Regions from separate parts of the Sorangium sp. So ce295 genome, predicted to be linked through region 3. Evidence: riboswitches for the same ligand, from Rfam matches in the RefSeq annotation. Region 3 holds a riboswitch; each other region holds the start of a gene.
What was found. A riboswitch is a leader RNA that binds a small molecule or an ion and turns the genes downstream of it on or off. The one in region 3 is predicted to bind cobalamin.
Positions count from the first base shown of each region.

Region 1: linked by a shared signal. The riboswitch ahead of WMF11_RS01420 (energy-coupling factor ABC transporter permease) and the one ahead of WMF11_RS05140 (TonB-dependent receptor) in region 3 are both predicted to bind cobalamin.
Region 2: linked by a shared signal. The riboswitch ahead of WMF11_RS21645 (TonB-dependent receptor) and the one ahead of WMF11_RS05140 (TonB-dependent receptor) in region 3 are both predicted to bind cobalamin.

Region 1 is NZ_CP150324.1:356,847-363,945, forward strand. It holds gene WMF11_RS01400 (CbiX/SirB N-terminal domain-containing protein) at 1-350, opposite strand, end outside; gene WMF11_RS01405 (energy-coupling factor ABC transporter ATP-binding protein) at 326-1,147, opposite strand; gene WMF11_RS01410 (CbiQ family ECF transporter T component) at 1,144-1,893, opposite strand; gene WMF11_RS01415 (hypothetical protein) at 1,883-2,224, opposite strand; gene WMF11_RS01420 (energy-coupling factor ABC transporter permease) at 2,221-2,934, opposite strand; cobalamin riboswitch at 3,033-3,241, opposite strand; gene WMF11_RS01425 (enoyl-CoA hydratase/isomerase family protein) at 4,397-5,224, opposite strand; gene WMF11_RS01430 (3-hydroxyacyl-CoA dehydrogenase family protein) at 5,769-6,659, opposite strand; gene WMF11_RS01435 (tetratricopeptide repeat protein) at 6,977-7,099, shown strand, end outside.
Region 2 is NZ_CP150324.1:5,727,337-5,734,435, reverse strand. It holds gene WMF11_RS21670 (OmpA family protein) at 1-559, opposite strand, end outside; gene WMF11_RS21665 (trypsin-like serine protease) at 798-1,715, opposite strand; gene WMF11_RS21660 (hypothetical protein) at 1,911-2,039, opposite strand; gene WMF11_RS21655 (hypothetical protein) at 2,151-2,363, shown strand; gene WMF11_RS21650 (hypothetical protein) at 2,427-2,567, opposite strand; cobalamin riboswitch at 2,726-2,952, shown strand; gene WMF11_RS21645 (TonB-dependent receptor) at 3,196-5,190, shown strand; gene WMF11_RS21640 (hypothetical protein) at 5,184-6,416, shown strand; gene WMF11_RS21635 (ribonucleotide-diphosphate reductase subunit beta) at 6,451-7,099, opposite strand, start outside.
Region 3 is NZ_CP150324.1:1,375,583-1,382,681, reverse strand. It holds gene WMF11_RS05150 (hybrid sensor histidine kinase/response regulator) at 1-147, opposite strand, end outside; gene WMF11_RS05145 (hypothetical protein) at 607-1,101, shown strand; gene WMF11_RS05140 (TonB-dependent receptor) at 1,115-3,316, opposite strand; cobalamin riboswitch at 3,558-3,765, opposite strand; gene typA (translational GTPase TypA) at 3,857-5,743, shown strand; gene WMF11_RS05130 (hypothetical protein) at 5,821-6,315, shown strand; gene WMF11_RS05125 (LysR family transcriptional regulator) at 6,303-7,099, opposite strand, start outside.

The DNA of each region.
Region 1 (7,099 bases), 1.0 Mb from region 3:
GCGCGCTCGAACGCGAGCTCGGCGAGCGCCGGGTGCACGCCGAGCGGCCGCGCCGCCGAGAAGCGCACCCCCGGGTGCGCGGCCCGCGCCCGCTCGAGCGCGAGCGGGATGTCGTTCTTCACGTGCCCCGCCGCGAACAGGAAGAGCGGCACGACCGCCACGCGGGACGCCCGCGCCGCGAGCGCCGCGAGCGCGTCGGCGAGGTGAGGCGTCGCGAGCTCGATGTAGCCGTGCTGCACGGCGATCTCGGGCCGCGCCGCGGCGTAATCGGCCACGATCGCCTCGAACTCGGCGTTCGACGCGGCGTCGCGGCTGCCGTGGCCGATCAGCAGGAGACCGTCGTCATGCACGCGAGCGCCTCCTCCAGGGTGAGCGGGAGGCCCGCGCCGCCCCGCGGCGGCAGAGGGCTCATCCGGGTCCAGAGCTCGGCGACCCACGGCCGCCGCATCCGCGCCCGCGCGAGGAGCTCCCCCCGCGCGAACACCTCCCGCGGCGGCCCGTCCGCGAGGACCTGGCCGTCGCCCAGCAAGACAGCGCGCGAGGCGAAGAGCGGCACGAGATCCACCGCGTGGGTCGCGGTGACCAGCGTGGTCCCCTGCTGCTCGGAGAGCGCGCGCAGCGTCTGGCACAGGGCGAGCTCGCCTTCCGGGTCGAGCCCCGCGGTCGGCTCGTCGAGCAGCAGCACCCGCGGCCGCATCGCCAGCATCCCGGCGATGCACGCGCGCTTGCGCTCGCCGAAGCTCAGCGCCTCGATGGCCCGGTCGGCGAGGTGGGCGATCTGCACGGCGGCGAGCGCCGCCTCGGCGCGGCGGCGCGCCTCGGGCGCGGGCAGGCCGAGGTTTCGCGGGCCGAACAGGACGTCGTCGAGGAGCGTCGCGCCGAGCAGCTGGTCGTCCGGGTCCTGGAGCACGAGCGCGGCGCCCGCGGCGACGGCGTCCGAGGGCGAGCCCACGCGGCGGCCCGCGATCTCGACGCCGCCGCCGGGCGCCGGGAGCAGCCCGACGAGCGTCCGGAGCAGCGCTGTCTTGCCGGCGCCGTTGCCGCCGAGCACCGCCACGGACTCGCCCTCGCCGACGTCGAGGCGCACGTCGCGCAGCACGGGCTCGCCGCGCCGGTAGCCGAGCCGGGGGGCGCGCAGCGCGATCATCCGGCCTCTCCCGCGGCGACGCTGAGCCCGAGGGCCGCGAGGGCGGCGGCGGCGAACGCGACGTTCGCGGCGGGCGCGCTCGTCCTCCGGTCGGCGACGGGGAGCTTCCCCTGGTAGCCGCGGAGCTGCATCGCGAGCGCGGCGCTCTCGGAGCGCTCGAGCGTCCGGAGCGCCACGACGCCCGCGACGGCGCCGGCCGAGCGCGCGGCGGCCCCGGGGCGGGTGAACCCGCCGCGGAGCGCGGCGGCGCTCCACGCGCTGTCGGCCGCGCGCTGGAGCACGCCGGCGAAGCGCCGCGTCAGCGCGAGCAGCTCGACGAGGGCCGCGGGGACGCCGAGCCCGGCGAGCGCCGCCTCGATCTCGGCGGGCGCTGCGGCGCCGGCGAGCCACCGGAGCACGGCGGCCGCCGCGAGGACGCGCGCGCCGATGGCCGCGGCGCGGCGGGCCCCCTCGGCCGTGATCGCGTCGACGGGGAACGGCGCGCCGGGGAGGAGCGGCGCTCCCGGCGTGAGCGCGAGCGCGAGCGCCGCCGCGACCGCTCCGATCCACGCGGCGGGCGCGGCGGCGCGGAGGACGGCGCGCGCCGGCGTGCCCTGGAGGCGGAGGGCCGCGCACGCGAGGAGGAGCAGCGCGGCCGGCGTGACGGGCGAGCGCGCGCCCGCGGCGACGCAGCACGCCGCCACGGCGGCCCCGAGGCGGAGCCGGGCGTCCACGTCGCGGAGCCGCGGAGGCGGGTCAGTCCGCACGGAGGCCTTGGCCGCCGGCCTTGACCGCGGGCGCGCCCGCGCGCTCGACGAAGAGCACGCGCGAGAAATAGCCGAGGGCGAAGCCGGCGAGGAGCCCGGCCCAGAGGAACGCGAAGAGCAGGAGGTCGCCCTCGAGGCCCGCGAACAGCGGCCCCGTGTCGTGGCGCCCTGCGTCCTCGGCGACGCGGCGCACCACGGCCTCGTCGACGCCGTCCCAGGACGCATTGCCGCAGGCGGCGAGCCAGAGGGAAGCGGCGAGCCGGAGCGCTGCCGCGCACGCGCGCCGCGCGAGCGGCGCTGGCAGCGGGCGCTGTCCGAGCCGCCGCGTCACGACGCCCCCGGGGCGAGCCGGACGACCTGGAGCCGGTCCAGGATGTCGGGCCGCCGGGCGCGCAGGAAGGCGAGCGCCCCCGCGGTCATGACGCCCTCGAGCAGGCCGAGCGGCAGCTGGGTGGGGACGAAGGCCAGGGCGACGCCCGTGAACATGGACGTCACCGACCCCTCGCCCGAGAGCCCGAGCGCGAGCGCGAGCGCCGTGGTGGCGTAGGTTGCCCAGTCCGACGTCACGCCCGCCAGGAACCCCGCGACCCAGAGGTTCGCGCCGCAGCGCCGCGCGAGGTGGAAGGCGAAATATCCGGTGAAGGCGCCCGCGATGCCCATCGACGCGACGTCGGCGCCGAGCGTGGTGAGGCCGCCGTGCGCGAGGAAGAGGGCCTGGATAAGGAGCGCCACCACGGTGACGAGGACGGTCATCCAGGGGCCGATGAGCACCGCCGCGAGCCCTGTGCCGCACGGGTGGGAGCAGGTCCCGGCGGTCGGCACCGGCACGGGCATGCACGAGATCGCGAAGACGGCGGCCGCGATGAGGCCGACGAACGGCTTGTAGAAGGCGTCCTGCTCGGTGCGGCGCCGGAGAAGGTGGAGGGCGATCGCGACGAAGGGCAGGGCGAGCGCGTTCCAGAAGGCGCACCAGCCGAGCGGCAGGACGCCTTCCGCGAGGTGCATCGCGGCCGCGGGCCGGGGCGCGAGGAGCGTCCCCAGGGACACGGCAGCGATCGACAATGCGCGGCCGTGAAGACCGATTTCGGCGCTCCGGGTGAAGTCCGCACCCGAACGCCACGAAGACGTGCGCAAGCTGCACCTCGTGGGAGGCTCGGGTAGGTCTCCCGGCTCATGGGTTCAGGGAGCTGATCGAGCTCCCAGCGCTGCGTCCACCTTCCCAGGCCTCTTCCTAATGAGGCCCAGTGGTCTTCGGAGGCAGCTCCCCACTCACGGTGGCGGGACCGCGCCGGTTTTGCACCGGCTTCCCTGTTATGCCCCGGAGGGCACCCGAGGAATGGATTGTCAGGCCGGTGCTCGGTAATCCCGTTTCGTGCCCGGCGTCAAGGACGTCGCGCCCCGATCGCGGAGGAGGCGCTCAGCGGGCGCTGCATCTGGCATGGCGTGTCGGACGAGCTCCCCGTCGAGCGCGGGCCAGCTCCGCCTCGCGCGCGGTGCCCCGCGCGTCGGCCCACGTATCCAGGCGGCGCGATCACGCGAGCCGGGCGCGTACCGGGGTGCGGACCCCGGGCGCGCGGACCGGGCGAACCCGGGTGCGTCGACCGGGGTCGAGCTTCCGCCTTGCGCGCTCCGGCCCGCCGCGAGCGCCCTCGTCCGCGGCGTTGGTGCGGCGGTGATGCCTGCCGCTGGTGGACGCCTCGCCCTCGCGGGCACTGCCGGGGCGCACGAAGCCATCACTGCCGAGGCGCGCCGCGCGCCCGTCGGTGCCCCCATCGAGCAGACATGGGCGCGCCGACGAGCGATCGAGGCCCTGTGATGCGATGGCCGAGGCCGAGAAATTGACCCAGACGCATCACGCGAAGAGTCGTCGAGCACACGTCTTGAATTATGTCCCCCTTAGATAAAACCTGTTTACTTTATCGCCGTGCGGGTGCAGCGCCTGTCGCGTGCAGCGCCTGAGCGGGGTCTCTCGTGCGCTTGAATACAAGGCGCCGGCGCGTTCTTTCCGCAGTGTGCTTTGTTCGTCCGGGCTCTTTACTCGGGAGCAGGCGTCCGGTGTACGGCCTGCTGCCTCGTGGCATCTCTTATTGAAGAGATGAGGGATTTCGTGTTCGCTCGTCTCGGAATGCACGGCGAACGCTGCGCTGTGCGCTGTCTCCGGTGGAGGGGTATGCCCGGCTCGAACGTGAATTCCCGCTGCGCTTGTGTGTGTGGGTTGCGCGCCCGCCTGGCCGCCTTCGTGTCTGGAGCGCTCTGCTCGCTCGGCGTGCAGTCATTGCACTTTGTTATCGACAACGCGCTTGCGGATGCCACAATCTGACTACCGCATGCGCACCGGCGCGGACCCCCCAGCCCGGAGCGCATGCGGTCTTTTTTCTTCGCACCGTGGCGGACGTTCAAGACTCCGGCGCGGTGTCCCTGCCGCGGTCATTCTGGGCCCCCCTCCAGCGTGATGCGCGGTATTTTTTTGCCGTCGAGCGCGCGGTTCGCGCCTCCCGAGCCTTCACTTGCCCGTGAATGTGGCCTGCGATTTCGCCAGGAACGCTTTCATTCCGAGCTGTTGATCTTCGCTGCCGAAGAGCGCGGCGAATGCCTGGGCTTCCAGCTCGTTGGCGGCGGCGAGGTCGAGGCTCTCGCCGCGCAGGAGGACGCGTTTGGCGGCGGCGACGGCGAGCGGCCCGCGCGAGGCGATCTTGAGGGCGGTCTCGCGGGCGCGCGCGAGGAGCTCGGTCGCCGGGAAGACGGCGTTGACGAGCCCGATCGACAGCGCCTGCTGGGCGGTGATCATGTCTCCTGAATAGACGAGCTCGCGCGCGCGTCCTGGCCCGACCCGTCGCAGCAGCCGCTGGGTCCCGCCGAACCCCGGGATGACGCCCAGGTTCACCTCGGGCTGGCCGAGCTTGGCGCCTTCGGCGGCGTAGATGAAGTCGCATGCGAGGGCGAGCTCGCAGCCGCCGCCCAGCGCGAAGCCGTTGACGGCGGCGATCACGGGGAAGGGGGCAGTCTCGATGAGCTCGGCGAGCCGGTGGCCTGCGTCGGCGAACCGTTTCGCGGCGATGCTGTTCATGGTCGCCATCTCCGCGATGTCGGCGCCGGCGACGAACGCCTTGCCGGCGCCGGTCAGCACCGCCGCGCGGACCTCGTTGCCCTCGGCGGGCGCGAGGAGGTCGCGGAAGGCCGTGGTGAGCTCGCCGAGGACGGCGGGGTTCAGGGCGTTGAGTTTGTCGGGCCGCTGGATGGTCACGATGGCGACGTGATCCGCGCGCTCGACGGCGACGAACTGGAGCGTACCGCGAGCAGGGGCCCCCGGCTGCTGTTCTTGAGCGGTCATGGAGCGTGGTTAGCAGCGCCCCGCGCCGGTGGGAAGCGCCTGCCGTGAGCCAGGGAAGGCGTCATTCCGTGTCCGCCCGATCCCGCTGTGTCGAGGCCGTTGCCGAGCCGACGAGCGAGCGATTTCCGGAGGAGTCTCGCACCTGTTCCGGGACATGGCCCGTCGCTCGATGATCCGAACTCACCGCTTGAGTGCGGGTGCGCGACGTGACGGTCCTGTCGCGAGCCCGCGTGCGATCGTGGTGAGTCGGGCAGACCGCCCGTCCTCCGACCCGCACACCCGTGTTCGCCTCGCGCGTATCCCGTCGCCGCTCCCCCGTCATCATCCCCCCTGGAGAGAGCCAGGGAGGGAGGGGGTGCCGCGCGGGGGGCCGGCGGGGTAGGGCCCCACGAACCCGAGCGCCGGCCCGCTTCGTGCGACGCCCTCTCGGATCGGCTCCGCCGTTCAGCCGGCCACGGCCCCCCAAAAGGCGCGAGTTCGTGGGAGGGGCCCCCGCCGGCCCCCCGCGCGGCGCCCCCTCCCTCCCTGGCTCCGCAGCAGCCGCCTACACCGCCCGCCCGCTCTTCTGCCCCTTCTCGTCGTACACGTAGAACCCCCGCCCGCTCTTCTTCCCGTACCACCCCGCCGCCACCAGGTTCCGGAGCAACGTGGCCGCCCGGTACTTCGAGTCCCCGAACTCCCGGTGCAGCACCTCCGCGATCGACAGCACCGTATCGAGCCCGATCAGGTCGGCGAGCTCGAGCGGCCCCATCGGGTGGTTCAGCCCGAGCCGCGCCCCCGCGTCGATGTCCTCCGGCGTGGACAGCCCCTCCTGGAGCGCGAAGCACGCCTCGTTGAGGAAGGGGATCAGCATCCGGTTCACGATGAACCCGGGCTGGTCCTTCGAGGTGATCACCGTCTTGCCGAGCCCAACCGAGAGCGCCCGGACGGCCTCGTACGTCGCGTCCGACGTCTGGACCCCACGGACGAGCTCGACGAGCTTCATCAGCGGCACCGGGTTCATGAAGTGCATCCCGATGACCAGCTCAGGCCGGCCGGTCGCCGCCGCCAGCCGCGTGATCGAGATCGACGACGTGTTCGACGCCAGGATCGCCCCCTTCGGCAGCGCCGCGTCGGCGAGCTTGAAGATCCCGCTCTTCACCTCGAAGCTCTCGGTCACCGCCTCCACGGCCAGGTCGACCCCGGCCAGGCCCGACATCCCGTCGGCCACCGCGACCCGGCCGAGGAGCGCCTCCCGCGCCTCCGCGGCCAGCTTGCCCTTCTCCACCTGCTTCGCGAGAATGGCGGCGATCTGGGCCTTGCCCGACTCCGCCAGCGCCCTCGAGACGTCGCACAGGACCACCTCGAGGCCCGCGGCCGCGGCGACCTGGGCGATGCCTCGCCCCATCTGGCCCGCGCCGATCACCCCGAAGCGCTTGATCGTCGTAGCTTCCATGCCCGCGGTTGATAGCCGAAGCCGAGAGCGCGGTGAACCGCCCTCGGCCGCGGCCTGACGGCCCGCCCGCTCGGACGTCCACGCGCCACAGGAGCAGAAGCGCGCGAAAGCTCCGGCCGACCTTCCAGGCCCGCGGGGGCGAGGAACCTTGAAACCGTGTCGTCCGCCCGGCTATCTTCGCCCGGCCCGTGAACGGACCGGACCGAATTCGCGAGGTCCGCGGAGAGACGATGAGCGTTGAGACGATTCGGATGGCCCTTGGGCGTCTGCAGGATGAGCCCGAAAACGAGGCAGCCTGGAACGAGCTCGCGGAGGCCGTGACTGCTCCGAACAACGGCGCGGGCCCCGGGGACGTCGAGCGCCTGCTCGGCGCGGCGCGCGGGCGGCACGAGCAGCGGAAGGAATGGCAGGCCGTGGCCCGCCTCCTCGAGCTGGAGATC
Region 2 (7,099 bases), 4.4 Mb from region 3:
CGAAAGGAGCGCTCGCCGCCATCGAGGGAGCGAGGAACCCGGCGAGGCCCGCGGGGGCGCGCGGATCGTCCTTGAAGGATTGCTTGTGGTGAGAGAGCAGATCGGCGAGCCCTCGCGCGGTCAGCCCTCTCGACCTCACCTCGCGGCCGAGGACGCACGCGACGATCGGAGCGACCAGGCCGAGCATCGCGGTCGAGCACCGCTGCTCTGCGCCGGAGGAGCGGGAGATGAGATCGATCATCCCGCTCGCGCGGTCGCCGAACAGGCGGGCGATCATCGACTGCCCATGGTGCGAGAGCTCCTCGGCCTGCTCGGCGCGGAGGGGACCTGCTCTCCCGAGCAGACCTTCGTAGTCCCGCTCGGTGATCATCCTGAACAGCTGCGCTGCGCCGCTCTCCGAGGAGGCGACCTGAGCCATTCCGGCGAGCAGCGTCGGCACCGAGCTCTCCGCGGCGCCGCGCACGTTCGTCGGCGATTCATCGCTCAGGCCCAGCCCCTTCGTTGCGGCCGAGATGAGCTCGGGCGTCAAGAAGCCCCTGGTGGTGTCCAGCAACGACATGGTTCCGATCCCTCCGGGAAGTGGTCATCGGCGCGGGCGAGGCAGCGTCATCGCGCACGCGACCCTGCCCGCATGAGCGTCGATGCCGTGCCTGTCTTCCGCTGACTCCGCGCGATGCGAGCGACGTGCCGGCACGCCCGCGCATCGCGCGCTGTGCCGCGGGTGCACACGGCCTGCACCTGCCGCGTCCTGCCCCTCGCGCTCGGCGAGGCGAGCCGGCGGCGATGGCGCGCGGCGCTCAGCGTCGTGCGAGCGCGGCCGTGCGGGCCTCGGCCGTCAGCGCGGCGAAGGCGTCCGTGCGCGTATACACGTGGTTGCCAGCCGCGGTGCACCCCGCGCCTCGCGACGTGACGCCCACCACGTCGCCGCGGTCGGCGTCGATCACCGGACCTCCCGAGTCGCCGGCGCAGGTCGCCCCCTCGATCTCGAACTCGCGCGGACCGAGGACCTTGCCCGTCGCCGGATCGGCGCGGGGCCCGACGGCGGCGACGAGGCGCGGACCGCGCGCGGCGCGGACGCCGAGCCGATTGGACGCTCCGCCGCCGTACCCGACGGCGACCACGCTGTCGCCTGGATCGAGCGCCCCGACCTCGCGCATCCGCAGGGGCGCCACGTCGGTGAGGGGCCGATCGAGCACCAGATAGGCGATGTCCGCGTCGCAGAGGACGCGCTCTTTCCCGTGCAGCGTGGCCACCGCGCGCGCCCGCGCGGCGTCGCGGGAGACGTCGATATGGTCCCCGGTGTAAATGGCGATCTCGGAAGGATCGATGTCTCCGCCGACGTGATCGCCGTTGTGCGACTTGCCCGAGCGATCGCAGCGAGGGGCCGCCGTCAGGTTGCGCGAGATGCAGTGACGCGCCGTCAAGACGAGGTTGGGCTCGACGAGCGCGCCGCTGCACAGGCTCACGCGTCGCTCGCCGCCCCGGGGATCGCGGTGCGATACGGCCACGGCGACGACGGAGCGCGCGGCGCCGTCGATGAGGGGCTCAGGCGCGCCCTTCGCGCGGGGCGAAACCTCGGTGATCGGCGCGACCGCCGCCGCCGGAGGAGGCGAGGCTTCGGCCGGGATGACGGCGACGACGATGCGTGGGACGAGGGCCGCGACGAGGCAGCCAAGGCATCCCGCGAGGCGCGGGACGACAGACGGAAACACCATGGATGAGGTCACCGACAAAGAGCATGCGAGGAGCGGCCGTGCAAGCCGACCCTGGAGCTTTTCTCCAGCATCAGAAGGGGAGGTGCCCCCGATGGGGTGTTGTTCCCACAGGGGAGAATCAGAGATGGAAACCAGGTCAGTCAGGTGAGCGGCGCCCGGCTGGAGGCGCGCTCTCTGGACTCTCGCGCTCGTCGACTAGCCCCGGCCCTCCAGCGCGGGCGCGGCGCCGGCGCCGCTCGACGCGCCGAGGGCGACGTGTCGCTCGATCACGAAGATCAAGCACGACGACGCGAAGGCGGCCGTGACGCCCGAGCAACGCTCCATGGACGTCGTGAACGCTCTCCGGCGGCTTTTGCTTGACAACGTTGTTGGTACCATGGCAGGTTCCGGATTGAAAGTGAAAGTGACTTTCATTATTGAAAGTGGGGTTCCACGATGGACAACGTGATGTCGAAGGCGACGGCTCCGCTCGACCGCCGGTGTGATCACTGCGGCGTTGCTGGACGTGCCGAGCCCAATTCCGTGCGCTGCGGCTGCGGCAGCCTGCTCGCCCGGTATGTGCCCGGCGGCGTCGAGCTGAAGTGCCGGCGGTGCAAGCGCGTCGTCGTCGTCCCGGTCCCGGCGGCGACGGAGGACGTGAGCGGCTGAATCCCCCAGAGCGCTGACATGGCAGGTCGCGGCGGCGAACTCTGGCCAGCGCGGTTCGCGCCATCACCGCATCAGGCCCACCGCCGTCTCGACGCCGCGCACGTAGTCGCGGGGCTCGGGGACCTGGCGCAGCTCCTGGATGGTGATCGGCAGGTGCGATCTCGGGGATCCCGACGTGCGGTTGACAGGTCTCGGGTCGCTCATTATTGATAAAGAAAATCAATTTTAAATTGTGCGTGATACGCGCGTGCAAGACTGTCAAGGGACTCCCGATTCTGTCTCGGGTGTGCGTCGCCGGTGGGCTCGCGGACGGGGCGCTCCGGGCCTTCGCTTCAGCATTGACATCCTGCGTGACGGGTGCGACGAGTCGCCCCGCCATCGGTGCTCGTCCGGCCATCCCCTGGCGAGCTGAAAAGGGAACCCGGTGAGAATCCGGGACTGCCCCCGCAGCGGTGAACGGGAACGACCATCACCAAGAAGCACTGGGCATGCACCAGAGCAGCCTGGGAAGCGGTGATGTGTAGGAGAGCGACCGGCGACGGCCGCAGCGCCCGTGAGTTCGAAGACCTGCCGAAGGTGCGCGCGCCGGTGCTCTGGCGCGCGCTGACCTGAGCCTTCGAGGGGAAGGCGTCCAGGCTCTCGACCACCTCGCTCGCGCGCGGTGCCGTGGCCCGTCACGCAGCCCCCTCGCTTCGGCTCTCAGCTCACCCGGAGCAGCGCTGGGTCGACGCGGGCAGGCGGCGCGTGAATGGTTGATTCCTCTGATCGTCGGTCGCGTCGGCGCCGGAGCGCCGGCGTGGCGTGCTGGCTCGCGCTCGCCGCCTGCAGCGCAGTGGCAGCCTCGCCTGCCGCCCGCGCCGAGGATCCGCGCCGGCCTGCGGGCGCGCCGGGGGATGATCCCGCTGCTGCTCGACCGGGGACAGACCCGCTGGAGGTGCACGTCGAGGGGGATCGCCTGCGCGCGCCCGCGCCGCCCAAGGACAGGTCCGTCGCGGGGTCGGTGCTGGGCCGCGAGCGCCTCACCGGCGCGGGGCTCGGGGCGGCGGACGTGCTCCGCACGCAGCCGGGCGTCCTCATCATCGAGTCGGGCGGCTTCGGCGGGCCGGCGACAGCGGCCCTCCGGGGAGCGACCGCCACGCAGACGCCGGTGTACCTCGCCGGCGTCCGCCTGAACGACGACGTCGTGGGGACGGCGGATCTCTCCCTCGTGCCCCTCTGGCTCATCGAGCGCATCGAGATCTACCGCGGCCACGCCCCCATCGAGGCCGACCGCCTCGGCCCCGGCGGCGCGATCTTCTTCGAGCCGCGGCGGCCTTCCCGGACGACGGGCGGCGCAGGCGTCATGGCGGGCTCGCTCGGCGCGCGGCGCGGGTGGGCGTTCGCCGGCGCCAGCGCGGGCCCGGTGAGCGCGATCGTCGGGGTGAGCGCCGAGGCCGCGGAGAACCGCTACACGTTCGTCAACGATGGCGGGACGCTCTTCGACGAGAGCGACGACACCGTGGAGCGCCGGCAGAACGCCGACGTGCGCACGATCGACGCGTGGGCGCTCGCGCGCGTCGAGCTCGGCGGCGGCGCGATCGTCGACGTGATCGCGAACGGCACAGGCCGCGAGCAGGGCGTGCCGAGGCTCGCGCTCCTGCCGTCCCGCGAGGCGCGGGGGGAGTCGCGGCGCGTGCTGGCGTCCGTCGCGGCGCGCGTGCCTTTCGGCGGAGAGGCGCAGCACACGCTCGAGGCGCGCACCTCGTTCATCGAGGCGCGGTCGGAGGTCCACGACCCGCTCTTCGAGCTCGCGCTGCAGACGCCTGAGCTCCGCCTCGCCGGCCGCCGCCTGGAGCAGACGCTCGGGGCGACGCTCTCCTTCGCCGACCGGCTCCGGGTGCGGCCCGTGCTCTCGGTCGCGCGCGAGGGCATCTCACGCGCGCCGGACGACGTCCCGCTCGCCCGGGCGCGGCGCTCGCTCGCGCGCGGCGCCGTCAGCGCGGAGGCGCGCCTCGGCGAGGGGCTCGCGCTGCACGCCCTCGCGAGCGGGGAGTGCCACGCCACAGGGGCCGACCGCGAGCGCCCGTGCGACGTGCTCGTCCCGACCGGGCGGGTCGGCGTCGAGGCGGGGAGCGACAGGCTCCGGCTCCTCGCGACCGTGGGCCGCTACGTCCGCGTCCCGACGCTCGGCGAGGTGTACGGCGTCTCCGGCGTCGTCCACGGCAACGCGGAGCTCGAGCCGGAGTCGGGCGCCACGATCGAGGCCGGGATCCGGGCGCAGACGGGGCGCGGCGCCGTGCTGCGCGGCGCCTTCCTCGACGTGTTCGCGTTCGGGAGCGCGGTCTCCGGGCTCGTCGCGTACGAGAAGTCCGGTCAGGGCTACGTGAGCCCGTACAACGTCGGCCGCGCCCGCGTCGTGGGCGCGGAGCTGCTGGCCGGGGTCGAGGTGACCCCGTTCCTCCGCGCCGAGATCGCGGCGACGCTGCTCGATCCGCGGGACACGACGCCGGGGCGGACGACCAGGAACGACCTCCTCCCGTTCCGCTCGCGCCTCGTCGTCGCGCCGCGCCTGCACGCCGAGTGGAAGCGCCCGGGCGGCGCCGTGTTCTCGGGCGCGTCGGGCGAGATCCGGGCCGTGTACCAGTCGAGCCGGTACGCCGATCCCGCCGGGCTCGGCGTGATCGCGGAGCAAGCGACCCTCGACCTCGACGCGGAGGCGAGGTGGCTCGGCGGGCACCTCGCGGTGAGAGGTCGCGTCGCGGACCTCCTGGACGCGCGGCGCACGGATGTCGTCGGGTTTCCGCTCCCGGGGCGGAGCGTGTTTTTCACACTGGAGTCAACATGGTGAAGATCAGTCTGTTTGCGTTCGCGATCTCGATCCCGATCCTCGGGTGCAACGTGGATTCGCCGCCGCCGTCGACGGGCGGCGTCCACGGCGGCGGCGACGGCGACGCGTGTGAGAGCGGCGTGGTCATCGTGACGAGCGACTACCAGTCGACGAACATCGCTGTGTCGGAGCTCGACGGGACCACCCTGTCGCCCTCCTTCGTGTCGAGCGGCGCGGCGAAGCCGGGGCTCAGCCTCGCGCTGTCCGGCGACGTCGACGTCCCGAGGGCGGCGCCGCCGTCCGGCCGCGTGGTCCTGCTCGATCGGTTCGGCACGAACGTGATCACCTGGATGGATCTCGAGACCGCCGGGGTCCTCGCGCAGCTCCCGGTCGGGCAGGGGTTCGAGTCGAACCCTCAGGACTACATCGAGGTGGGGGCGGACCGCGCGCTCGTGTCGCGCTACGGGAGCAACCCGAGCCCGGGCGTGGAGCCGTTCGACGAGGGCGGCGATCTCCTGATCGTCGACACGAAGGAGTACTCCATCGTCGGGCGCATCGCCCTGCCGGAGGAGGAAGAGGGGCTCCTGCCGCGCCCGTCGGGGATGGCGCGCGTCGGTGACGACGTTGTCGTGGCCCTCGGCCGGCTCGCCGCGGACCTCTCGACCGTGGGCGAAGGGCGCTTCGTGGGCGTCTCGCCGGAGCAGGGCGCTGTCACATGGACGGTCGACGTGCAGGGGCTCTACGGCTGCGGGCGTCTCGCCGTGTCGCCCTCGGGAGAGCGGCTGGCGGTCGCCTGCTCGAGCCGCTTCGACGCCGAGGCGATGGAGTACGATCCGGCGACGAGCGACGTCGTGATCTACGACGCTCGCACCTCGCCCCCGGAGGAGATCAAGCGGCTCGGCGTGGCCAGGGCGCTCGGCGCAGCGGTCCAGCCCACGCTCGCGTTCGCCTCCGAGGACGTGCTCCTCGGGGCGGCCTACGCGGGCAGCGCGTCCGCCGGGGACCGCGCCTTCTCCGTGAGCATCACCACGGGCGAGGTCACGACGCTCGCCCAGGCGACCCAGCCCTACGCCTTCGGCGGCGTCCACTGCTCGCCCGGCTGCGGCGATGTCTGCCTGCTGAGCGACGCGGAGAGGAGCAAGCTCCGCCGCTGGAAGGTGGCGGCGAACGGCGCGCTCGAGCCGCTGGAGGACGCGACCGTCGACACCGAGATCGGGCTCCCGCCGCGAGGGATCGGCGGGCTCTGATCGGCCCCGCGGGCGGTGCGTCGGTTGATCGGCGTCAGAACGCGGCGTCGAGGACGACCTCCCCGGAGACGCCGACCTGGTACGCGGAGACGCGGCGCTCGAAGAAGTTCGTGACCTCCTGGACGTCTTGCAGGTCCATGAACGAGAACGGGTTCTTCGCCCCGTAGCGCTTCGGCATGCCGAGCGTGGCGAGCCGCTGGTCGGCGCAGAACTCCAGGTAGCTGCGCACGTCGCGCGCCGACATGCCCGCCACGCCGGCGCCGAGGAGATCCTCTGCGAACCGGGCCTCGCAGGCGATCGCCTCATCCATCATGTCGAGGATCGACCGCGAGAGGCCGGCGTCGAAGAGCTCGGGCTCCTCGCGCCGCGCCGTGCTCACGACCTCGAAGGCGAAGCGCATGTGCGCGCTCTCGTCGCGGAAGACCCAGCTCGTCCCCGCGGCGAGCCCGTGGAGCAGGCCGCGCGAGCGCAGGAAGTACACGTACGCGAACGCGCCGAAGAAGAAGAGCCCCTCGACGCACGCGGCGAAGCAGATGAGGTTCAGGAGGAACCGCCGCCGCTCGGCGCGCGACTCCAGCCGCCCGAGCGACTCGACGGAATCGAGCCACCGCATGCAGAAATCGGCCTTCTGGCGGATCGAGGGGATGTTCTCGACGGCCGCGAAGGCGCGGTGACGGTCCTCG
Region 3 (7,099 bases):
TTGCGCGGAGTATCCTTTGATCTGCTCGGCGCCGGCGTTCCACGTGGTCACGCGCCCCTCGGTGTCCAGCATGAAGATGGCGTAGTCCTTCACCCCTTCGACCAGCATGCGGAATTGCAGATCGGCGCCGAGCCCCGTCGGATCCATGCGGCACAGCCTACTGCATGGTCACACGTTTGCCACGCGGCGAGGCTCTCCGTTCCCGTCCTGCTCTCCGCATCCGCGAGCGGTCATCGTGGCGGCCGGCAGCGGCGAGTGACGAGCACAGCAATTGCCGCGTGGGCCGGCGTCGAGAGCGCCCGACCGATGGCCGCGCAGGGCCACCGCCAGCCGCTGGAGCGGTTCGAGGGTATCAAGACGGACTCATCGATTGTGGAGCCATCGAACGTGTCCAGTGCGAGCCACCCGACCTCGAGGGCACCGGGGTTGTCTTGCCCGTCAGCTCCGAGGGCGCGCGGCGCCGATCCGTTGCCGACGCCCGGTGGCCCACGCGCGAGTTGGCGTGCGCGCGTGTCGCGGGCGAAGAAACGCCGGTGTACCCTGGCCGGTGTACCGTGAGGCCCCCGCGAGCCTCTCCGGTGCGCCCGCTCCAGAACGAGCACGATCATGCATCCTGACCCCTGGCACCTGGTCACCAGACAACCGGACTACATCCTGGCTTCCTGGCACCAGATCTTCTGTGTCATCTGGCGCCGCGAGACGACCGAGGACGGCGCGCGCCACCTGAGGGATGCGTGCGCGGACTTCGCGAAGAAGCACCCGCGCGGCATAGGGCTGCTCACCCTCGTCGAGAGCGAGGCGTCGTTGCCATCGGCGCCCGCGCGCAGGGCGATCGCGAGCTTCCTCGCGGAGGCGAGCGCGACCATCCGGTGCTCAGCGGTCGTCTTCGAGGGCTCGGGGTTCCAGGCGGCGATGGTTCGCAGCGTCGTGACAGGGCTCACGCTCATTGCCCGCCAGCGTTATCCGCACAGGGTATGTGACATCGGGGAAGCCTGGCAGATGTTCGCGGAGCTCCTGCCCGCGGTGACGGGCGCCGCCGTGAGCGAAGCCGCGTTCCGGGCATCGCTCGACGCGCTGCGCGAGGACCTCCGCCGGACATGAGCCGGCGCGGCGCCTACTCCCAGTACAGCGTCGCCCGCCCGATCGCGGTGAACGGCCACCCCGGCGAGTAGTGGATCCCGGTGACCGGGGCCGGCTCGTACTGCAGCCGCGACGCGCTCGCGAACTGGACCTCGCGCCACGTCGTGTCGAAGAGGTTCTGGACGTCCACGGCCACCTCGACGTTCTTCCACCGCAGCCCGGCGTTGGCGTCGACGACCGTGAACCCCTCGGCGGTGAGCGACTCGTCCTCGGTCGCCGGCCGCGCGCCGATCGCCTTGACCCGCAGCGCCGCGAACGGCGTGAACGCGCCGAACGTCGGGCGGACGCCGACGCCCGCGGTCAGCGTCCGGGTCGGCGCGAGGGCGACAGCGCTCGCGTTGCCGGCGTTCTCCCGGAAGCGCGCGCGGGTGAAGGTCGCGTCCACGTCCGCGAAGAGCCAGCTCCGGAGCCGGTAGCGCCCGCCGATCTCGATCCCGTAGCGCCGCGTCTGCCCCGACGCCTCGGTCGCGCCCGCGTCGCCGCTCCAGACCAGCTCGGAGTCCAGGTCGAGCAGGAACGCGGCCCCGTTCAGCGACAGCCCGCGCAGGGGCGCGACCCGCAGGCCGACCTCGTAGCCAATCGCGGGCGTGATCAGCGTCGCCGCCCCCTCCCCCAGCACCGCGCCCTGCGCGTCGTTCGAGTGGAAGCCCCGCCCGAAGTGGGCGAAGAGATCGACCCCCTCGACGGGCGACACGATCGCCGTGAGCTTCGGGAGCAGCTGCATCTGTCCCCGGGCGCCGCTCGACCTGTTCCCCGCCGCCTCGAGGTCCTCGCCCGGGTCGTCCACGTTGACGTCGATCCACTGCGCGCGCGCCCCGAGCACGACGCGGAGCCAGCGCCGGAGCCGGGCGTCCTGCTCGACGTAGACGCCGATCTGGCTCTCATCGACGTGGGTCCTGCTCTTCTCCTCGATCCGCTCGCGCGCCTCGTCGTGGTGGAGGGACTTGTCGATCGCGTCCGCGCGGATCTGCGCGCCGAGCGAGGTCGTGAACCTCGCCCCGCCGAGCTCGTATTGCCTGCGGAACCGGAGATCGGCGCCGCCGACGGTGCGGTCGTCGTTCTGCTCGATCTGGTCGCCGTGGACGGGGTCCTCGCTGAAGAACGTGAAGTTCGAGTACAGCGTGAAGCGGTACCGGACGAGGTAGGCCAGCGCGCTCAGATCGGCGTCCCGCCACGCGGTCGAGTAGGCGACGGACGCCATGTGCCGCTCGGTCGCCCCGCCCTCGGTCGGATCCACGGCGCCGAAATGGTCGATGCACGGCTGTCCGAACGCCGAGGGCGGCGGGTTCAACCCGCCCTGCTCGCCCTCGCCGCACACGGCGCGCGCGGGGATCTGGCCGGAGCCGTGCCAGGTCGATCCATACGACATCCAGGTCATCTGGACCTTCCCGGTGTTGTCCAGATCGTGCGTGGCCCGCAGGACCACGTTGAAGCGCTTGAGCCGCTCCGGGTTCAGGAACGGCCCGTCGTTCCGGTAGATCTCCGCCGCGGCCACCGCGCGCCACGTGTCGCCGAGATCCGGCGAGGCGATGACGAGGCCGCGCTGGATACCGTACTGCCCCAGGCTGACCTGCGCGTAGCTCTCCTCGAGCTTCTCGGCGAAGCGCAGGTTGACGGCGCCCGCCGTACCGAAGTCGCCGATGCTCGCGTAATAAGGCCCCTTGTAGCCGTCGAGCCCTGTCACGAGCTCCGGGATCATGAAGTAGAGATCGGTGAAGCCGTGCCCGTGGCCGTGGCTGACCATGTTGACGGGCACGCCGTCGACGAAGAAGGCGACGTCGGTCCCATGATCCGCGTCGAATCCGCGGAGGAAGTACTGGTTCGCCTTGCCCCCGCCCGCGTGCTGCACGGCGAAGAGCCCGGGGACCGACTCGAGGAGGTCGCCCGGCCGGAGCCTCGGCCTGAGCTCGAGCTCCCTGTGTCCGACGGAGACGCGCGACGCGGCCTCGCTGCCCGGCTTCTCCGCCTGGATCGTGACCTCGATCGCGGCGTCGCCCGCGGGCGCGCCCTCGCCGGTGGGCGCTGCGGCGGCGGCCTCCGGCGGGGCAGCGGGCGCATCGGGGGTGTCGCCCTCGGCGCGCGCTGGCCGCGCGGCGGCCAGCACCATGGATAACGCGGCGAGCAAATGAAATGGATGGCGGTGCCCGTGGCTCGTCGTGACCGTCTCGCGCAGCATTCGTGTCCTCCTTCGCCGCAATCGCGCGGAGCGGCGTCGGGCCGCTCGCGTCGAGCTCCGCGAGGACGAAATGGCTGGCCATCGCACGGTGCGCTGGACCGACCTCTCGCCCCCGCGGGCGACCGGAAGGCGACGCGGGGGGCGGTTCGGTATCCGGGACGTGCGCAGAGAGGTGGAGCTGCACCGGCTCGGACCTCACCGCCTCCCTCGAGGCTCCCAGGTCGAACCGGCGCCGGATGTCTCCCGCCGCCGGGCGCTGGCAGGTCTTCGGGCTCGCGAGCGCTCCGGTCTGACCGGCTCCCTACTGTCCACCGCTTCCCAGCCCTCGGCGGGCCAGTGCATGGGGTGGAGGTCGTTCTCGCTTACCGCTGCGGGGCAGCCCCGGAATTTCACCGGGTTCCCTCTTCGGCCCAGGCGAACGCCCGGGCACCAGCACGGCGCGCACCCTAGGACCGCGCGCCTTCGGCTGTCAATCGCTACCGCTCTGCTCGCCCACCCGCGGGCCTGCCGTGCAGGCCGAACGTTCGGGCTCTAGCGAGGATGGGCTCGCTCCTCCGTGGGTCGCGTGCTACACGGCCGCCGCCGTATATGCCCCGTAACGATCTCCGCAACATCGCCATCGTCGCCCACGTCGACCACGGGAAGACGACCCTCGTCGATCACATGCTCCGCCAGTCGGGCGCCTTCCGAGAGAACGAGGTCGTGGCCGAGCGGGTCATGGACTCGAACGACCTCGAGCGGGAGCGCGGCATCACCATCCTCGCGAAGAACACGAGCATCCGGTACCGCGGGGTCAAGATCAACATCGTCGACACGCCCGGCCACTCCGACTTCGGCGGGGAGGTCGAGCGCACGCTCATGATGGCCGACGGGGCGCTCCTCCTCGTCGACGCCGCCGAGGGCCCGCTGCCGCAGACGCGCTTCGTGCTCTCGAAGTGCCTCCAGCGCGGCTTCCCGGTCATCGTGGTCATCAACAAGATCGACCGGAGCGACGCGCGCGCCCACGAGGTGCTCTCCGAGGTGTTCGACCTCTTCTGCGACCTCGAGGCGAGCGACGCGCAGATGGACTTCTCGACGCTCTACGCGATCGCGAAGTTCGGGCAGGCGAAGCGCGAGCTCGAGCACGAGGCGAAGGACCTCGAGCCGCTCTTCGAGACCATCCTCGAGCGGGTCCCCGGCCCCTCGGGCGACCCCGACGGTCCGCTCCAGGTCATCGTATGCAACACGACCCACGACGAGTACGTGGGCCGGCTCGCGGTCGGCCGCGTGGTCCGCGGCACCGCCCGGTCCGGCGCCGACGTCGCGCTCCTCGGCGAGGGCGGCCAGTCGCGCGGCTACGTGAAGATGCTCTACGCCTACGAGGGGCTGAAGCGCGTCGCGGTCGAGAGCGCCGTCGCGGGCGAGGTGATCGCGATCGCCGGGCTCGACACGGTCACGATCGGCGACACGATCACGGATCCGGCGCACCCCGAGGCGCTGCCGCGCATCGTGGTCGAGGAGCCGACGATCAAGATGAAGATCGGCGTCAACACGTCGACGTTCGCCGGCAAGAGCAAGCAGTCGAAGTTCCTGACGAGCCGTCACCTGAAGGAGCGGCTCGAGCGCGAGGCGATGAAGAACCTCGCGATCCGGGTGGAGCCGACCGAGGTGCCCGACACGTTCGTGGTGCTCGGCCGCGGCGAGCTCCAGCTGGCGATCCTCGTGGAGACGATGCGGCGCGAGGGGTACGAGATGCAGCTCTCGAACCCCGAGGTGGTGACGCGCGAGATCGACGGCGAGGTGATGGAGCCGCTCGAGCTCGTGGTCGTGGACGTGCCGGACACCTACGTCGGCATCGTGACCGAGCGCCTCAGCTCCCGGCGCGGCCGGATGGTGAAGATGACGAACCCCGGCTTCGGCCGCGCCCGCCTCGAGTTCCGGGTGCCGTCGCGCGGGCTCATCGGCTTCCGCGGCGAGTTCCTGACGGCGACGCGCGGGACGGGCCTGCTCAACACGATGTTCGACGGCTGGGCGCCCTGGGGCGGCCCGATGATGCGCCGCCCGACCGGCGCCATCGTCGCCGATCGCGTCGGCGTGGCGACCCCGTACGCGCTGCACCACCTGCAGCCGCGCGGCATGTTCTTCATCGTCCCCGGCGTCGAGGTCTACGAGGGGATGATCATCGGCGAGCACAACCGGCCGAACGACACCGACGTCAACGTCATCAAGGAGAAGAAGCTGTCGAACGTGCGCAACCACGGCAAGGACGAGAACGTCCTCCTGGCCAGCCCGCGGCTGCTCACGATCGAGACGGCGATGGAGTGGATCGACGGCGACGAGCTCGTCGAGGTCACGCCCGACGCGGTGCGCGTCCGCAAGAAGGTGCTCGCGTGCAACCGCCGGGAGCGCCGCGAGGACGCGATCGAGCAATCGCAGGCGGTGGAGTGAGCGACCGGGGGCGCGCGGGACGTGCGGGGCGTTTGATGCGCGCCCCTGCCGTGCCTGCCGCGCGATAGGATGCCCTGATGAGAACGCCGCTGCTCTTCGCTTTCCTGGCCTCGCTCGTCGCGCTCTCGGGGGCGGGCGCTTGCGGCGGGGCCGTCGTCGTCGACGGGCTCCCCGGGAGCTCCGACGGCGCCGGGGGCGCTGGCGCGGCCGTGGGGTCGCCATCGGCGAGCTCCGGCGGGGCCTCCGTCGAGGAGCAGAGGGCCTCGTGCGATTTCTTCTGCTCGCTCTTCGACGGCGTCACGTGCCCGGAGCTCCGGTGCAGCGAGCGCTGCGCCGACCTGCTCTCCGAGCAGCGCCCCTGCAACGCGCTGACCGCCCCCTTCTTCGACTGCGTGGGCGAGACCGTCGCCTCCGCGGACCGGATCCCCTGCGAATTCCTCGCGCCGTCGATCACGTCGCTCTTCGATTGCCTGAGCGGGGGCGTTCGAGAGTGCGCGACCGATTTCCTGCCCCCGACGTGCGACGCGCAGTTCGAGAAGCTCAGGGCGTGCCAGCGCGATCAGGGCCGGTAGCGGGGGCGCTCGTCGCCTGACGCGCGCGGCCCCGCGCCGGGGTCGAGGGCGCTCCGGAGCGGCCCGAGGGCGTCGGCGACGAACGCGACGAGCGCCTTCACGCGCGGCACACCGCGCGTATCGCGGTGCACCCCGAGCCACAGCTTGCGCCCTGGCGGCGGCGAGGGCGGCGAGAGCAGGCGGAGGCCGGCGGTCGCGTCGCCCAGGTAGCGCGGCAGGCAGACGAGCCCGACGCCGGCGGCCCCCATCGTCGCCTGGGGCTCGCGGCCGTTGGTGCGCGCGGCGACGCGGGCCTTCGCGGCGACGGCGCGCACCCACGACAGGTCGGCGATCGCCGGAGGCTCGTCGTTCATGGTGACGAGCGAGTGGCCCTCGCACTGCCGTCCCCAGTCCGGCGGGCCGTGCTCGGCGAGGTAGGCCTCCGATGCATAGAGCCCGAACCCGATCCGCGCGACCTCGCGCTGGAAGACCTCGTGGTGCTCGAACGCGGCGGGGCGAAGGGCGATGTCCGCTTCCCGCCGCGGCAGGCTCAGCCATCGCGCGTCCGCGATGAGATCGACGGAGATGGCGGGGTGGCGCGCGAGGAACGGGACGAGCAGCGGCCCGAGGACGCGCGTGGCGAGCCACTCGGACGCGGTGACACGGAGGTGGCCTCTCAGCCCTGCGTCGCGTCCGGCGGCGGCGCGCTCGGCCGCGAGCGCGTCCTGCTCCATGCGCTCGGCGTGGCCGAGCACGCTCTCGCCCGCGGCCGAGAGCGAGAACCCCGACGGCGAGCGCAGGAAGA